Regions from separate parts of the Solibacillus sp. CAU 1738 genome, predicted to be linked through region 1. Evidence: predicted binding sites of a transcription regulator. Region 1 holds the regulator's gene; each other region holds the start of a gene.

What was found. Region 1 encodes LexA, which represses DNA repair genes until DNA is damaged. Its sites were predicted from a motif close to CGAACATATGTTCG; they were not measured.
Region 2: a site for LexA is predicted at 3,073-3,086, ahead of addB (helicase-exonuclease AddAB subunit AddB). Genes of this name have one in related genera too.
Region 3: a site for LexA is predicted at 2,135-2,148, ahead of AAFN87_RS03835 (DNA polymerase IV). Genes of this name have one in related genera too.

The regions. Positions count from the first base shown of each region.
Region 1 is NZ_JBDQQN010000002.1:509,232-514,446, reverse strand. It holds gene AAFN87_RS07650 (prepilin peptidase) at 1-627, shown strand, start outside; gene AAFN87_RS07645 (gamma-glutamyl-gamma-aminobutyrate hydrolase family protein) at 903-1,595, shown strand; gene lexA (transcriptional repressor LexA) at 1,794-2,414, opposite strand; gene yneA (cell division suppressor protein YneA) at 2,585-2,917, shown strand; gene AAFN87_RS07630 (YneB family resolvase-like protein) at 2,917-3,573, shown strand; gene AAFN87_RS07625 (DUF896 domain-containing protein) at 3,639-3,875, shown strand; gene tkt (transketolase) at 4,023-5,215, shown strand, end outside.
Region 2 is NZ_JBDQQN010000003.1:618,266-623,480, reverse strand. It holds gene addB (helicase-exonuclease AddAB subunit AddB) at 1-3,040, opposite strand, end outside; gene AAFN87_RS12320 (TVP38/TMEM64 family protein) at 3,181-3,810, opposite strand; gene AAFN87_RS12315 (helix-turn-helix domain-containing protein) at 3,823-4,374, opposite strand; gene AAFN87_RS12310 (AzlC family ABC transporter permease) at 4,485-5,204, shown strand.
Region 3 is NZ_JBDQQN010000001.1:752,798-758,012, forward strand. It holds gene AAFN87_RS03825 (amino acid permease) at 1-1,135, shown strand, start outside; gene AAFN87_RS03830 (hypothetical protein) at 1,432-2,025, shown strand; gene AAFN87_RS03835 (DNA polymerase IV) at 2,198-3,430, shown strand; gene rnz (ribonuclease Z) at 3,445-4,386, shown strand; gene AAFN87_RS03845 (methyl-accepting chemotaxis protein) at 4,571-5,215, shown strand, end outside.

The DNA.
Region 1 (5,215 bases):
TGTAACAGGCAACTAGGCGCTCTAGATCTAGTTCCTGTTTTTTCGTATGTATTATTGCGCGGGAAATGTCGCACTTGTAAGGCAAAAATTTCTCCGATTTATATGATTACAGAGCTAATAACAGGACTGTTATTTGCATATGCCTTTTGGACAATCGGTTTTCAATTAGAGCTTGCAGTTGCTTTAATATTTATTTCATTATTAGTAATAATTACAGTATCAGATATAGCATATATGTTAATTCCCGATAAAATTCTACTATTTTTCGGCATTTTATTAATTATAGGACGTATTATAGTACCGCTGGATCCGTGGTGGGATAGTATCGTAGGGGCAATTATTGGTTTTGGTATATTATTATTAATCGCGATTATTTCAAAAGGTGGTATGGGTGGTGGTGACATTAAATTATTTTTAGTCATCGGCCTTGTACTTGGAACATTCAACACCTTACTAACATTATTTATTGCATCAGTAATTGGAATGATTACCGGGGTTATTGTATTAAAGCTGCGTGGTCAAGGTAGGAAGGCTCCTATACCATTTGGACCTTCGATCGCGATTGCCACAATCATTGTCTATTTTTATGGAGATAAAATGATAGATTGGTATATGAAGCTATTTTAAAAACGTATTGTATTAACGTAGCAATACGTTTTTTCTTTGCTTTTAGGAGATTTGTTAGTAAATACATAGCAGTTGAGTGCATATAATAGCTGACAATTCGTATTCTTGCTGTTTGAGTGTGTGTATTCTCAGCTAGACTTAGTTTGCCATTCTTCGATATGTATCAAAACTCAAAATGTAAATTCTTTTATCGTTATAATTAACAGAATTATCTGTATCTAATAAGGGGAATAATGGTATATTTATAGAATAAAGATGAAATTGGAGGGCGTTTTATGAAGCCGATTATTGGATTAACAATGCATACAGGGGATAACAAACTAGAAATTAATAATACTTATATAAATTCAGTTGAGCTTGCAGGGGGAATTCCGCTTTGTATCCCTCATATAGCTGGTAATGATATAGAACCGATTTTAAATCGTATAGACGGACTTATTTTAATTGGTGGACACGACGTTGATCCCATTTTATTTGGACAGGAGCCGCATAGAAAACTGGGGGCATTTCATACTCACCGAGATACGAGCGATTTGGATCTCTTCCATGCTGCGTTTAAAAAGAATATGCCCATTTTAGCAATATGTCGTGGTCACCAAGTGTTAAATGTTGCATTTGGTGGTACATTAATTCAAGATATTGATTCACAGTGGGAGCAGCCGATTGCTCATATTCAATCTTCAATTCGACATGAAGTAACACATTCTGTCAACATTACAGGAGAAAAATTATTAAGTATTTTTGGAAGCAGCTCCATTAGAACAAATTCCTTCCATCATCAAGCGATTGATCAATTAGGTGAGGGGTTAATATCAGCAGGTTTAGCTTCAGATGGGATTAATGAAGCAATTGAACATCCTGAGCATCCATTTTGTATTGGTGTGCAATGGCATCCTGAAGCGCTTGCGCCAGCAGGAGACACACACTCTATTAAATTATTCGAAGCATTTATCAAGGCTTGTAAATAGGAGAAGGAGCATTTGAACAGAGAAAGTTCAAATGCTTTTTTTTCTATTAAAGAGAGTTTGCAATAGGAAGATGCACAAAAAAAGTTGGCAAATACATGAACCTAAAAACACCCCGAATTGGAGTGTTTAAGGCAAAATGCTATTAAATTTCACTTTCTTTTCTATTGCCTAATAAACTCCCATTGAAAGCAAATCACATTATAGTACTTTACGATATAAACCAACTACTTTTCCTAAAATCGTTACTTGATTTACTAGAATAGGATCCATTGAGGAATTTTCAGGTTGTAAACGGAAATGCGTTTTTTCTTTGAAGAAACGTTTAACAGTCGCTTCATCATCTTCAGTCATTGCAACGACAATATCCCCATTGTCCGCCGTTGATTTTTGTTTAACAATGACATAATCTCCATCTAAAATGCCAGCTTCAATCATGGATTCTCCCATAATTTCTAGCATAAATAATTGGTCTTCGCTTGTGCCATATGTATTTGGCAGAGGGAAGTATTCTTCAATATTTTCAATTGCAGAAATCGGTAAACCTGCCGTAACTTTTCCTATAAGTGGTACATGAATAACATCTTGTTTTTGAACTATATTATCATCTTGGTCTAAAACCTCGATTGCGCGAGGCTTTGTTGCGTCACGTCGAATTAGTCCTTTGCTTTCTAAACGAGCAAGATGCCCATGTACAGTCGAACTTGACGCAAGACCAACTGCTTCACCTATTTCACGTACTGATGGTGGATAACCTTTTGAACGAACCTCTTCTTTAATAAAAGCCAAAATGGCTTCTTGGCGTTTTGATACTTTTGTCAATTAACTCACCTCTTTTTGGAATATAAGAACATTTTTAATTATTTTCAGTATAGCAGGATGCGAACACAAAAGCAAACATAGGTTCTGAAAAGTGGTTGACAAAAACAAATGTTCGGTATAAATTAAGAACATACATTCCGAACAAGTATTCGATAAAAGGGGATTTTATTATGAATTGGGTAAAACAAAACAGCTATATTACAGTACTTTTCTTATTTTCATTATTTGTTATTTCAGTTGTAGCGATTACAGATGAAAAAATTGAACAATACGAACAAGTTTTTGTCGAACATGGTGATACTTTATGGTCGTTAGCAAATGAATATCGTGGTAAAATGTCGATGCAAGACTGGATTATCTTTGTTAAAGAGGAAAATCGATTAGCTAATGAAACAATTATCATTGGGCAGCAGTTAAAGATTCCTGTTGAGAAAAGTTCCAATTATATTGCAAAAATAACAACAGAAGAAAGCAATTCTGTTAAAGTAGCGAGTGAAAATTAATGAGTAATGAACAAGCGGTCGTTTATGCCAGAGTTAGTACGGAAAAATCGACTCAACAAACATCATTAGCACGTCAAAAAGAAGAATTGACAACTTATGCTAAGAAAATGAATTACGCAATTGTAGAGGTCTTTCAAGATCAGCAAAGCGGTTTCGACGTAGATCGTGAAGGTTTATTAGATATGCTTGATTATATGAAAACACATAAAATTTCTGCGCTATTTGTACAAGATGAAACCCGTTTAGGACGGGGAAACGCACGTGTGGCAGTTTTACATCTTTTACAAAAGCAAGCGATTACCGTATTTTCATTAAATGAAGCAGGACCAATCGCATTAAATGAGATGGATACAATGTTATTAGAAATATTAGCTATTGTAGAGGAATACCAACGAAAACTTCATAATGCGAAAATCCGGCGTGGCATGCGTCGAGCAGTTGAAAATGGATATCGTCCTGAAGAAAATTTAAAAGACCGTGGTAATATGGAAGGGCGAGAGCGCATTGAAGTGCCAATAGAAGAAATAGTAAAACTTCGTAACAAAGGGTTTACATTCGCAGAAATTGCATCAACTTTACAAAGTGTTGGTTTTCAAGTTAGTAAAGCAACAGTACACAGACGATATGCTGAATATCAAGACGGACTTGAAGGCTAAACACTTGCGCTTAGAGTCATTTTCTCATACCTTTTAAATAGGTTATTTAGAAGGGTGAGAAAATTATGTTGTCAAAAGAAAAAATAGCACGAATTAACGAGTTATCAAAGAAAGCAAAGGCAGGTATTTTATCAGAAGAGGAAGCGAAGGAACGTACATTATTAAGAAAAGAATATTTAGATACATTCCGTTCAACAATGCGTGACACAATTGAGCATGTCAAGGTTGTTGATCCAAACGGTAATGATGTAACACCTGAAAAATTGAAAAGCATTAAAAAACAAAGAGATTTTTTAAACTAACTTAATCATGAGTTATCATTTATTGTGACACATTTAGCAATAAGTATGACATAATTGGAATAAATGTTACACTAAGCATTGTTTTCTTTATGATTCTTGACTAAACTAATAAAGAATAATAATTAGCACGAGAAAGGATGTCATAAAATGACACAACACGTGGATCAGTTAGCAATTAACGCAATTCGAACTTTATCAATTGATGCAATCGAGAAAGCAAACTCAGGTCACCCAGGACTACCAATGGGTGCAGCACCAATGGCATATACTTTATGGACGAAGCAATTACGTCATAACCCTCAAAATCCAAAATGGTTTAACCGTGACCGTTTCGTATTATCAGCAGGTCATGGTTCAATGTTATTATACAGCCTATTACACTTAGGTGGTTATGGTTTAGACATGGAAGAAATTAAAAACTTCCGTCAATGGGATTCAAAGACACCAGGTCACCCAGAGTATGGGCATACTGTTGGAGTTGAAGCGACAACTGGTCCACTTGGTCAAGGAATCGCAATGACAGTAGGTATGGCTATGGCAGAAGCTCACCTTGCTGCAACTTACAACAAACCAGGTCACGAAATTGTTGATCACTATACATTCGCACTATGTGGAGATGGTGATTTAATGGAAGGTGTAGCAGCTGAGGCGATTAGTTTAGCTGGCCACTTACAACTTGAAAAATTAATCGTACTTTACGATTCAAATGATATTTCCTTAGATGGTGATTTAGCTAAATCATTCTCTGAAAACGTTCAAAAACGATTTGAATCATACGGCTGGAACTACATACATGTAGCAGATGGTACGGATGTTTCAGAAATTAACAGTGCAATCGAACAAGCGAAAAAATCAAATGGTAAACCAACATTAATCGAAGTGAAAACAGTGATCGGTTTCGGTTCACCAAATAAATCAGGTAAAGCAGATTCACACGGTGCTCCACTTGGAACAGATGAAGTTGTGTTAACTAAAGCAGCTTACGAATGGGCACATGAGCCATTTGAAATTCCTGCTGAAGTATATGATACTTTCAAAGCAGCTGCACAAACACAAGGTGCTGAGCCAGAAGCAGCTTGGAATGCAAAATTCGAAGCATACAAAGCACAGTTCCCTGAGCTAGCAGCACAATTTGAAAAAGCAATGAACAATGAATTACCAGAGGATTTTGCAGCAGAGCTTCCAATATATGAAGCAGGTAAATCTGTAGCAACTCGTTCTTCATCTGGTGATGCAATTAACGCATTAGCTAAGAAGACTCCTTCATTCTTCGGCGGTTCAGCTGATTTAGCTGGTTCAAACAAAACGACAATTAAAGGTGCTGGTGACTTCTCATCAGA
Region 2 (5,215 bases), on a different contig from region 1:
CAATTATTTCTTTATCATTTGCTAGTGGCAATAGCTCATTTGCATTTTGCAGTGCAACATCTAAATAAGTTAATAATTGCAATGAAATACCGTGATACACTTCATTCAGATCTAAGTCGCGACTCGATGATTTATAATCGACGACGCGTAAATACACTTGCTTATCCTCCTCGAATGCATCAATCCTGTCAATTTGCCCTCGTAAATACATTTTTCGTTCATTATTTAAAGGAATCTCAAGTGCCGGTAATGGTACAGAGCCTTGATCGGTTGCTTTATCATCACGCTTACCAAACGGCTTTTCATGTACAATCGGCTTAAACTTCGATACTTTTGCGTGCTCTGTCAATGCAAATAATGTACGAGCAACAACTCGAATTAGTTTTTCCTTAATATATGTGTAGCGCGCATTACTTTCCAAAATACGATACGAGAAAATACCAACGAGTGGCTCAATCGTGTCGCGCGCTTTCTGTAAACATTCCAAATAGTTTTTTGGAGGTCCATCTGTACTCGCTAAAATTGTACGTAACGCCTCGTGGAATAAATCACCCATTGCAAATGTTTCAAGACGATATTCCGAGCGTTCCTCTAAGCGTAAACCGTACGTCGTAAAATGTGAAAACGGACAACGATAAAATTTCTCTATGCGTGAAACACTCGATTGCAACTCTTGCCCGTACAATGCTTCTGTCACTTCTGGCGTCAATGGTTCTGCTTCATTCTTTTTGTATAATGGTTTCGTTACTATTTGAAGGACCCGTTTCCATTCTGGGTATTGCTCATAAAATGCATGTAGGGCAACCCATTCTGGTGCTAATTCTTTCGTGTGCTGCGCTTGCTTTAACTGCATTGTTAAATAAGCAACAGATGGACTCGGATGACGAATATATGTTAAAACACGCTCTACATCCATTTCTTCAATTGGGTCAATAAAGACTCTAATATGAGGTAATGTACGTTTGCCGTCAATTGTAAATAATTTATGCAAGCGGTTTATATAAAGCGATGGTAATAATCCTTTACTTTCCTCATCGGCAGTTGGGTAAGTAATATAAAGTTTTGATGTTGGTGATGTCATCGCTCGGTAAATTAAAAATGCTTCTTGCAATAGACGACTTTTTGAATTTGGCGATAGTTCGTAATCAATGCTATCAAAGAATTCGCGTTCTGCATCTGATACTAAGCCTTCTTTATCGATACGCATCGGATATACGCCATCATTCACACCGATAATAAATACCGCTTTCATATTATCAAAGCGAGAATATTCAACAGTAGCAATCGTAACTTCATCTATTGCTGGTGGGATATTTGAAAATTGGAGTGAATCATAGCCCTCATCTAGGATTTGAGCCGCTTCTTCTAATGATACTTCCTGTTCTCCAAACATCAGTACAAATTGCTCAAGTACATTTACCCAACCATTCCACACTTGGTCGTGTTCGCTCGCGAAATCGAGTGCAGCACTTTCTAATTCCTGTTCCTTCATCACTTGCAACTTTTCATACAGCTGTAAATCCTCTGCATACGCGTACAATGCATGCCCAATGTCTAGCCCTGTTGTCGCTTGTTTTAATGCCGTTTGCAGCTTCATTAATGGTGTACGCACAATATTTCGTGCATCTGCTAATCTTTTTTGTATCGCTAGCTCACTATCAGTTTGTACATTTTCAAACTTTTCGAGCGCACGGAATCTTCGGTATTGCCACATAAAGTCATCATGCCAGCGATTGCCGATAATCCCCTTGGCAATTACAAAGTTTTCGAGATTGTCCATTTTTTCGCGGTATTCGCTAATATTCACGCCTAATGGAAAAAATAAATCAGTTTTTATACTCCGAAATACCGGTTCATATTGCCAGTTTGAAGTGATTGCTTCTAATGATGAGCGCATAAATTCTATGAACGGATGATGCAGCATTGGGCGCTTTTCATTCATGAAAAATGGAATATCATATTGTTGAAATGTTGTGGAAAGAATCGGGTCATATACATCTGCTTGACGGTACATAATCCCAATATCTTTATACCGAAGATTTTCCTCTGTAACGAGGCGTACTATTTCCCGAGCAATACTTTGCACTTCTGCACGGCGATTGGCCCCTTCAAAAATTTGCACATCGCCTGTCGCTAGCTGTGTAGCCGGTATTGGTGCATGAAAATTCGCTTCAATATGCGCTAAGTCCGGATTATTAAAGCGATGTCCTCTCTCTAAATGCACGCGAGATTCGACATCAATGCTTTGCTGCATCGCAAAATTTATGAGCTTATCATACGTAAATGCGGCACGGTGAAATAATGCTTCCGGCTCAGTAGCAGCGTGCACATCATCAAATGGCAATACGATTGTTACACGTTTCGCTAAAGCAAGTAATTGTTCTACAATGGCAAATTCACGGACGGTAAACGCTGTAAATCCATCTATATAAACATCTGCATCTTTTATTTTGGATGAGTTTTTCAATTGCTCTACTAAAATAGGGTAAAAGCCTTCTCCATCTACATAGCTTTCTCCGATATACACTTCTAGCTCTTGTAAAATGATTTGGAAATCTTTCATTTTCGCAATTAAAGTGTTTGGTGCTTTATTTGTCTCCAGCTCAGCAATGACATCAATAATCGATGTACTTGTTACATCATATTGACTAAATTCACGTAGTAATAATTCTACTTCTTGCGTAAAACCACGCTTCCCGGCTGCTTGTCTAAAAAGTGAAAATCGTTCTTTATTATCTTCTAAAATACGGCGAATGAGCATGCGATAACCGAAGCTATCAATTTTCTCACGTGCAATGCCGCCCGTTTCCTGTAATATAAACCATGCTAAACGTTTAAATGTGAGAACTTGTGCACGCATAATTCCTTGTATGCCGTATTTATTTGTTAAATCATATTCTGCCTTGAATGACATTTGGTCTGGCACAATCATAAAGATTTGTGGACCAAATGGATTGTCCTTTAAATCTTGTACAATTTCCTGGTGAATCATCGTCGTTTTACCAGTTCCGGCACGCCCAGAAATAATACGTAATGACACGCAAATCCCTCCTCTTATTTTCTATTATACAAAGAATATACGTTCGTGTAATGCAAAAAGGGGACGTCTGAAAAGTAATTTTGAGACGTCCTCTTTTAATTGATAATTAACAAAAGGCGAAAAGGGTGTTCAGAAAGTTTTTACTTTCTGGACACCCCCTTTTCCTTTTCCAAAGCACGCAAATCTCGCTCTACTTTTTTATTTAATCGATTTTCCATCTGCTTGCCAGCAAACCATAATATGACGAGCACAATCGTTACTAATACAAGCTTTATAGGATCCGTTAATAATGCGCGTATATCATAGCCAAGTCCGCTCATCGTCAAGATCATTATTAATTTACCGACAAGAATTGCTATTAAATAATATTGTTTGCGCAAATTCGATAAGCCTGCAACGATATTCACGATAATTGCTGGGGTAAACGGAAAACATAGCAAAATTAATAGCGGTGTAAAACCATTCATATCAACCCATTTGATCAATTTTTGTACACGCTGCCGTTGGATATATTTTTGAAACTTCGGATGTTTACCAAATTTCCTTACGACTAAAAATAGCAAATATGCACCTATTGATGAACCTGCCCATGAAATAAGAAAGCCGAACAGGAACCCAAATGCATTTACATTTGCAATGACGATTACGACAAGAGGTATAAACGGTATAAAAGCTTCTACCGCCGTTAGTAACATACTAAAAAGCGGTCCTAGCATTTGATACTGTTGAATAATATGTTCTATAGTGTCAATTGTAAACCATTCTTTCACTGCCAATCTCCTCTATCTATATTGAATTATTAAATGCAATGTTGTTAATTGCTCAGTTGGATTTTCATATTGATGTGCTTGCTGTCCCGAAAAAACAAGTGTTTCGCCTGCTACAAGAGTTTCTTTCATGCTGCCAGATTGAATAATAGCTTGTCCTTGTATAACAGTTACAGTTTCTTCAACCCCATCAGTATGGGGCTCACTTCTATGAATAACACCTGGCTCCATTTCAATTTTATAAAACTCCCAGCCGCGCTCCGGATCATACGGAATAATCGAATATACACGATATTTGCCTTCATCCTCTGCAACAAAATCAGCGAGGTTACTATTGTATTTTTGAAATTGCTCTTTTGGTGGCTGCAAAAGAGAGGAAAATGAAATGCGAAGGCCTGATGCGATTTTCCAAATTGTCGATACAGTAGGATTCGACTCACCTTTTTCGATTTGCGCAAGCTGTGCCTTACTGACACCTGTAGCTTTTGCAATATCGTCTAAACTCGCTTGACGTTGCTGACGAATTTTTTTTAGCTGAAACCCAATATTGCGACTCATTTCTTCCATTTTTTCACAACCTAATTGTTTATTTAAAAAGACAAATGTATACTCTAATAAACATTATAGAATATTTTCTTTCATTATAGCCAAAAAAATTAAGTTAAGGCGGTTGAAAAATGACAAAGCTTGGATTTTTTAATGGATTAAAAGCAGGCATGCCGATTGCGATTGGCTATTTCCCCGTTGCTATAACGTTTGGTTTGCTCGCAAAATCAACTGGTTTATCTTTATTCGAAGCTATGGCCATGAGTATTTTCGTATATGCTGGCGCTTCCCAATACATTTCATTAACGCTCATTTCAAAAGGAGTGGATCCAATTGTAATTGTGTTAAATACATTTGTCGTCAACTTCCGTCATTTTTTAATGTCTGCCTCATTAAATGAAAAAATGGCAGCGGATAAAAAATGGCGAAAAGGTATTTTCGCTTTTTTAGTAACGGACGAAACATTTTCTGTTTTAGCTACTCGCAAAGAAGAACGATTACCACTCGCATTTGGTTGCGGCGTTAATATCGCTGCATATACGAGCTGGTGGCTATTTACTGCTGTCGGGCACTTAATTGGTGCTAATTTACCGCTATTTTTACAGTCCGCTATGTCGATTGCTTTATATGCAATGTTTATCGGTCTGCTCGTTCCATCTATGAAAGGCAATCGTAAAATCGTAATATTAGCCGCTAGTGCAGCACTTATTAACTGTTTATTTTATTGGACAAATTGGCTAACAACAGGTTGGGCAATTATTGTCTCTGCGCTCGCATCAGCACTTATTGTAGAAATCGTATACAGACGATTCGACAAGAAAAAAAAAGGGGCACAACATTCCCTAACATAAGAAAGAAGGTT
Region 3 (5,215 bases), on a different contig from region 1:
CTACACAACGTTTACCGACTTTGCAACAGAATATATCGGTCCTTGGGCAGGATATGTGACAGGCTGGACATATTGGTTCTGCTGGATAATGACAGCTATGGCGGATATTATTGCAGTAGGTGTTTATACACAGTACTGGTTTGATATACCGCAGTGGGTTCCTGCGCTCGGTTGTTTAGTTATTTTACTGTTTTTAAATTTATTAACTGTAAAATTATTCGGTGAGCTAGAATTTTGGTTCGCGTTAATTAAAATTATTACGATTATCGCACTTATTGCAATCGGTATTTTTATGCTAATAACAGGCTTTGAAACAGGTACGGGGAAAGTTTCCGTTGAAAATTTATGGGCATATGGAGGCTTTTTCCCGAACGGAATAGCAGGATTTTTAATGGCTTTCCAAATGGTCGTGTTTGCATTCGTTGGGGTAGAGCTTGTCGGTGTTACCGCTGCCGAAACAGCTAATCCAAAGAAAAATATTCCTTCGGCAATAAATAAAATCCCAATGCGCATTTTATTATTTTATGTAGGTGCATTATTCGTTATTTTATGCATTAACCCGTGGAATACAATGTCGGCTAGCAGTAGCCCGTTCGTACAAGTATTTAGCTTAATAGGTATTCCGATTGCTGCAGGTATTATTAATTTCGTTGTATTAACTTCAGCTGCATCAGCAGGGAATAGTGGTCTATTTTCAACAAGTCGCATGCTCTTTAATTTAGGTAAAAATAAACAAGCATCAAAATCATTTGCGAAATTAAATAAAAATAGTGTGCCGAGCAATGCACTTGTTGTTTCTACAATTGTCGTATCAATCGGAGCACTTTTAAGCAAATTAATGCCAGAAAATGCATTTAGCATCGTTACGACAATTAGTGCAATCTGTTTCATTTGGGTATGGAGCATTATATTAATTTCTCATATTATTTATAAACGTAAACGTCCAAAGTTGCACAAATCATCTATTTTCAAAGCACCGTTTACACCATTTATTAACTATGTTGTGCTAGCGTTTTTCTTATTTTTATTAATTGTTATGTTCTTTACACCATCTACACGACAAGCATTATTGCTGACACCAATTTGGTTTATAATTTTACTTGCTATTTACAATTTAAAACGAATAGATAAATAACTCTTGAGAGCACAGCATGCATGAAATTTTATTTAGTGAATCATGAATTTTAGATTTAATCGTTTGCTCATTAGCCGCATAGGGTGCAAGTACGAAAGCATTACAAAATGTATGTAGGAACACTCCAAAAAGAGCGATAATTCCTATATTATTCGAATAATTAAAATAATACGACTTGTAAGTTTTTTCCCTTTCGTATAAAATATGATAGAAAAATATAGTATTAATTTTTCTATCGTTAAAATCTAACTTATATGAAATTTTCATGTGAAGTTTACTATGGGGGCCGCCAATCCATGAACTGGGAGTTATCAATTGAACATGACAGTATTTTTGTCATAAAGCCCGAACTGTTAAATGAGTTTAAGTTATTTGTGAATGAATGGAATTGTTGTGTATTACCGCTTCCGTTAAAATACAATGCCCAAAAGGAACTACAGGAATTCATTTTTAATTTTTGGTTATTAAACGAAAGCAACCAACATGAAGGGATACTGGATCCATATAAGTGCATGGAGTTTTCAATTGAAATGATGGCGGTAAATATTGTGAATCAAAATGACTTATATAAAGGCTGTATTGATGAATCCTCGTCTGAAGAGCGCTTTTTATTTTCCTATTATTTCGGCTTTTTATTTTTAGAAAAGCTATTGGCACTAATGAATATTGAAGGGAAAATAGAATATATATTACAGCTAAGACATGAATATTTTGAAGCAAAAGCGCAAGGAAAATCAATTCCTCAAGCTGAAGAGTTTTTTCAGATTCAGGCTTTCGGTACAAAGCTAATCGTGGAGCAATTTAAAAATAATGAATCGCTGAATTGCTTAATATTAAAAGCACTTTCTCAAGTTAAGGAATCACAAGAGAAAAAACAATTTAATACTTAATTGTACATGTAATAACAATTGGAAGCGCCTATTTCGTAGTATAATCCTGCGAAAAGAGCGCTTCTTTTGTATTGAAGGAAATTGAATTTGCTTATAAAATATGTAAAAAAGAATTGATGTTCGCTTTTTACGTTTTCGCGTATAATAAATAATAAAAAGTGTGGTGACATAAGTGGCAAAGCGCATCGTTTTACACATTGATATGAATTGTTTTTATGCTTCTGTAGAGCAAATTTATGATGAAAGTTTGAAGGGGCAGCCGGTTGCAATAGCCGGAAATCCGCAAGAAAGGCGCGGCATTATAATCACGTGCTCCTATGAAGCTCGGGCTTTTGGAGTGAAGACTACGATGACGATAGGTGAGGCAAAGCGTTTATGTCCACAGCTCATTACATTACCGCCTAATTTTGACCGTTACCGGCATAGCTCTAAACAATTTTTTGATTTGCTACGTGAATATACGCCGTTAGTAGAGCCTGTTTCAATTGATGAAGGGTATATCGATATTACAGATTTATGTGAACAGCGGCATGCCCTTCAAATTGTCGAGGAAATACAACAGCGTATTTATTCAGAGCTAAAGTTGCCTTGCTCAATTGGAGTAGCTCCGAATAAATTTCTAGCAAAAACAGCATCGGATATGAAAAAACCAATGGGCATTACCGTATTAAGAAAGCGTGATATCCCTAATATTCTTTGGCCGCGCCCGGTCATTGATATGCACGGAATCGGCAAGAAAACGGCAGAAAAATTAACGACTATTAAGGTCGAAACAATTGGGCAATTAGCAAATGTCGAGCCGCATCAAATACGGCAGCTGCTCGGTATAAATGGGGAGCGATTACGAGCGCGGGCAAATGGGGACGACGATCGAGCGGTTGATCCTAATTCCATTTATGATACGAAAAGTGTTGGCAATTCCACTACATTACCGCGTGATGAAACGGAATACTATATTTTAAAAGAAACGATTGAAAAGCTATGTACAAAAGTGGCAGAACGTTTACATGCAAAACGGTTAGCTGGGACAACAGTTATTTTATATATACGGGATGCTGATTGGCATAATCAAACTCGAAGTAAATCAGTGACTAATGCAATTGCTAGTAAGGATGATATTTTCGAAATTGCTTGGGCACTTTTTCAAAAGCATTGGGATGAGTCACCTATAAGACTGCTTGGTGTGACAGTATCAAATGTCATTGATCAGCACCAGTCCACGCAGCAGCTGAATTTATTTAATTTCGAGGAGTATATTAAGGATGAGCCGATTATTGAGCTAGTTCAAAATTTAGAGAAAAAGTTTGGTAAAGGTATTATAAAGCGCGGTATAGATGCGCCGAAAATAGGCAAATATCATGCTAATACGAGTTTTAGTAAAGATTTTTTAGATGATCACACATAAGGAGTGGTGGGCAAATGCAGCTACAATTTTTAGGAACAGGTGCAGGAATGCCCTCAAAAGAACGCAATACAAGCGCACTGGCAGTCAAACTATTAGAGGAACGCGGTACAATTTGGCTATTTGATTGTGGGGAAGGGACGCAACATCAAATTCTACACACAACGATTAAGCCGCGAAAAATAGAGAAAATTTTTATTACACATTTACATGGAGACCATATTTTTGGTTTGCCTGGCCTGCTGAGCTCCCGGTCATTTTTAGGGGGAGAGGACACATTGACAATTTACGGTCCGTCTCGTTTAAAGGAATGGATTGAAGCGACACTTGCTACAACGAACACACATGTAACGTATCCTATCGAATATGTAGAAGTGCAAGAAGGCATTGTATTCGAGGATGAGCAATTTGTTGTAAGTGCACTACCTCTTGAACATGTGATTCCTTGTTTTGGCTATCGAATCGAGCAAAAGGCACTGCCGGGTGAGTTATTAATTGATAAAGCATTGGCGTACGGTGTACCGAAAGGACCTTTACTTGGTATGTTGAAGCGTGGTGAAAATGTAACGCTCCCAAATGGAGAAATCGTCCTTAGCAGTGATGTTACAGCACCAGAAAAGCCGGGATTTATTTTAACGATATTAGGTGATACAAAATATTGTGACAATGCAATTCGATTAAGTAAAAATGCAGATATTGTTATCCATGAAGCAACGTTCGATCATTTAACAAAGCATTTAGCAGCAAGTTACGGGCATGCAACAAATACAGAAGCGGCAACAGTGGCAAAAAAAGCAAGTGCAAAATATTTAATATTAAATCATATTAGTGCAAGATTTTTAGCAAATGACTTAAAGATATTATTACAACAAGCACAGGATATTTTCCATCACACATATATTGCTGATGATTTCGCTAGTTTTGAATGGAAACTGCAGAAACTAATTAAAAACGGTTAAAAAATACGCATTTAGTAAAGAGAAATTTTTGTGTCTATTTTCATTAAAAAGCAACAAAATATAGTAAAAAATGAAAAAAATAAATAAAAATCCTCCTTAATATACAGTAAAATATTAGTAATAACATACATTAATAGTAAGTTATTACTACGTATTATTATTCGCGTTATTTAGGAGGGCTCCAATGTTCAAGTCAATGAAATGGAAGATGATGACACCTATTATTATATCGATAGTGCTTATTATCGGGGTATTATCAACATTTATTTACACTACGACTAATAATAATATTCAAAAACAAGGTGAGGCACTTGTTGAGTCTATTAAGCTTGGTTTGGAAGGTGCAATTCTTTCTCGAGAAGTTTCGGAACAAATAATGGAAGATGAAATGGTAGCTGAATCGGTACTAGCATCATGGATTTTTGCCAATGGAGGTACTCATAAAGATTTTAAAAAGCTTGCTGAGCTTGGAGGAATTGATGAAATTTGGAGTACAGATGATCAAGGAAATACAACAGTGACATCGATTGCCCCATCAGTCAATTTTAATTTCGGTTCAGACCCGAATGGACAAGCTTATGAATATATGAAGCTTCTTACAGGTGAAGTGACTTCAGTCGTTCAACCTGCCCAAATTAGAGATGTTGATGGGGAATTTTATAAATTTGTAGGTGTTGGAGGCTGGAATTCACCTCAAATTATTCAAGTTGCGCGAAATGGACAAAATTTACTCGACCTAGAGGCTCAAATTGGGAAAGAGTTTTACATGAATGAACTAAATACGCATTTAAACGAAACTGTATTATATGCAGCAGTAGTCGATGAGACT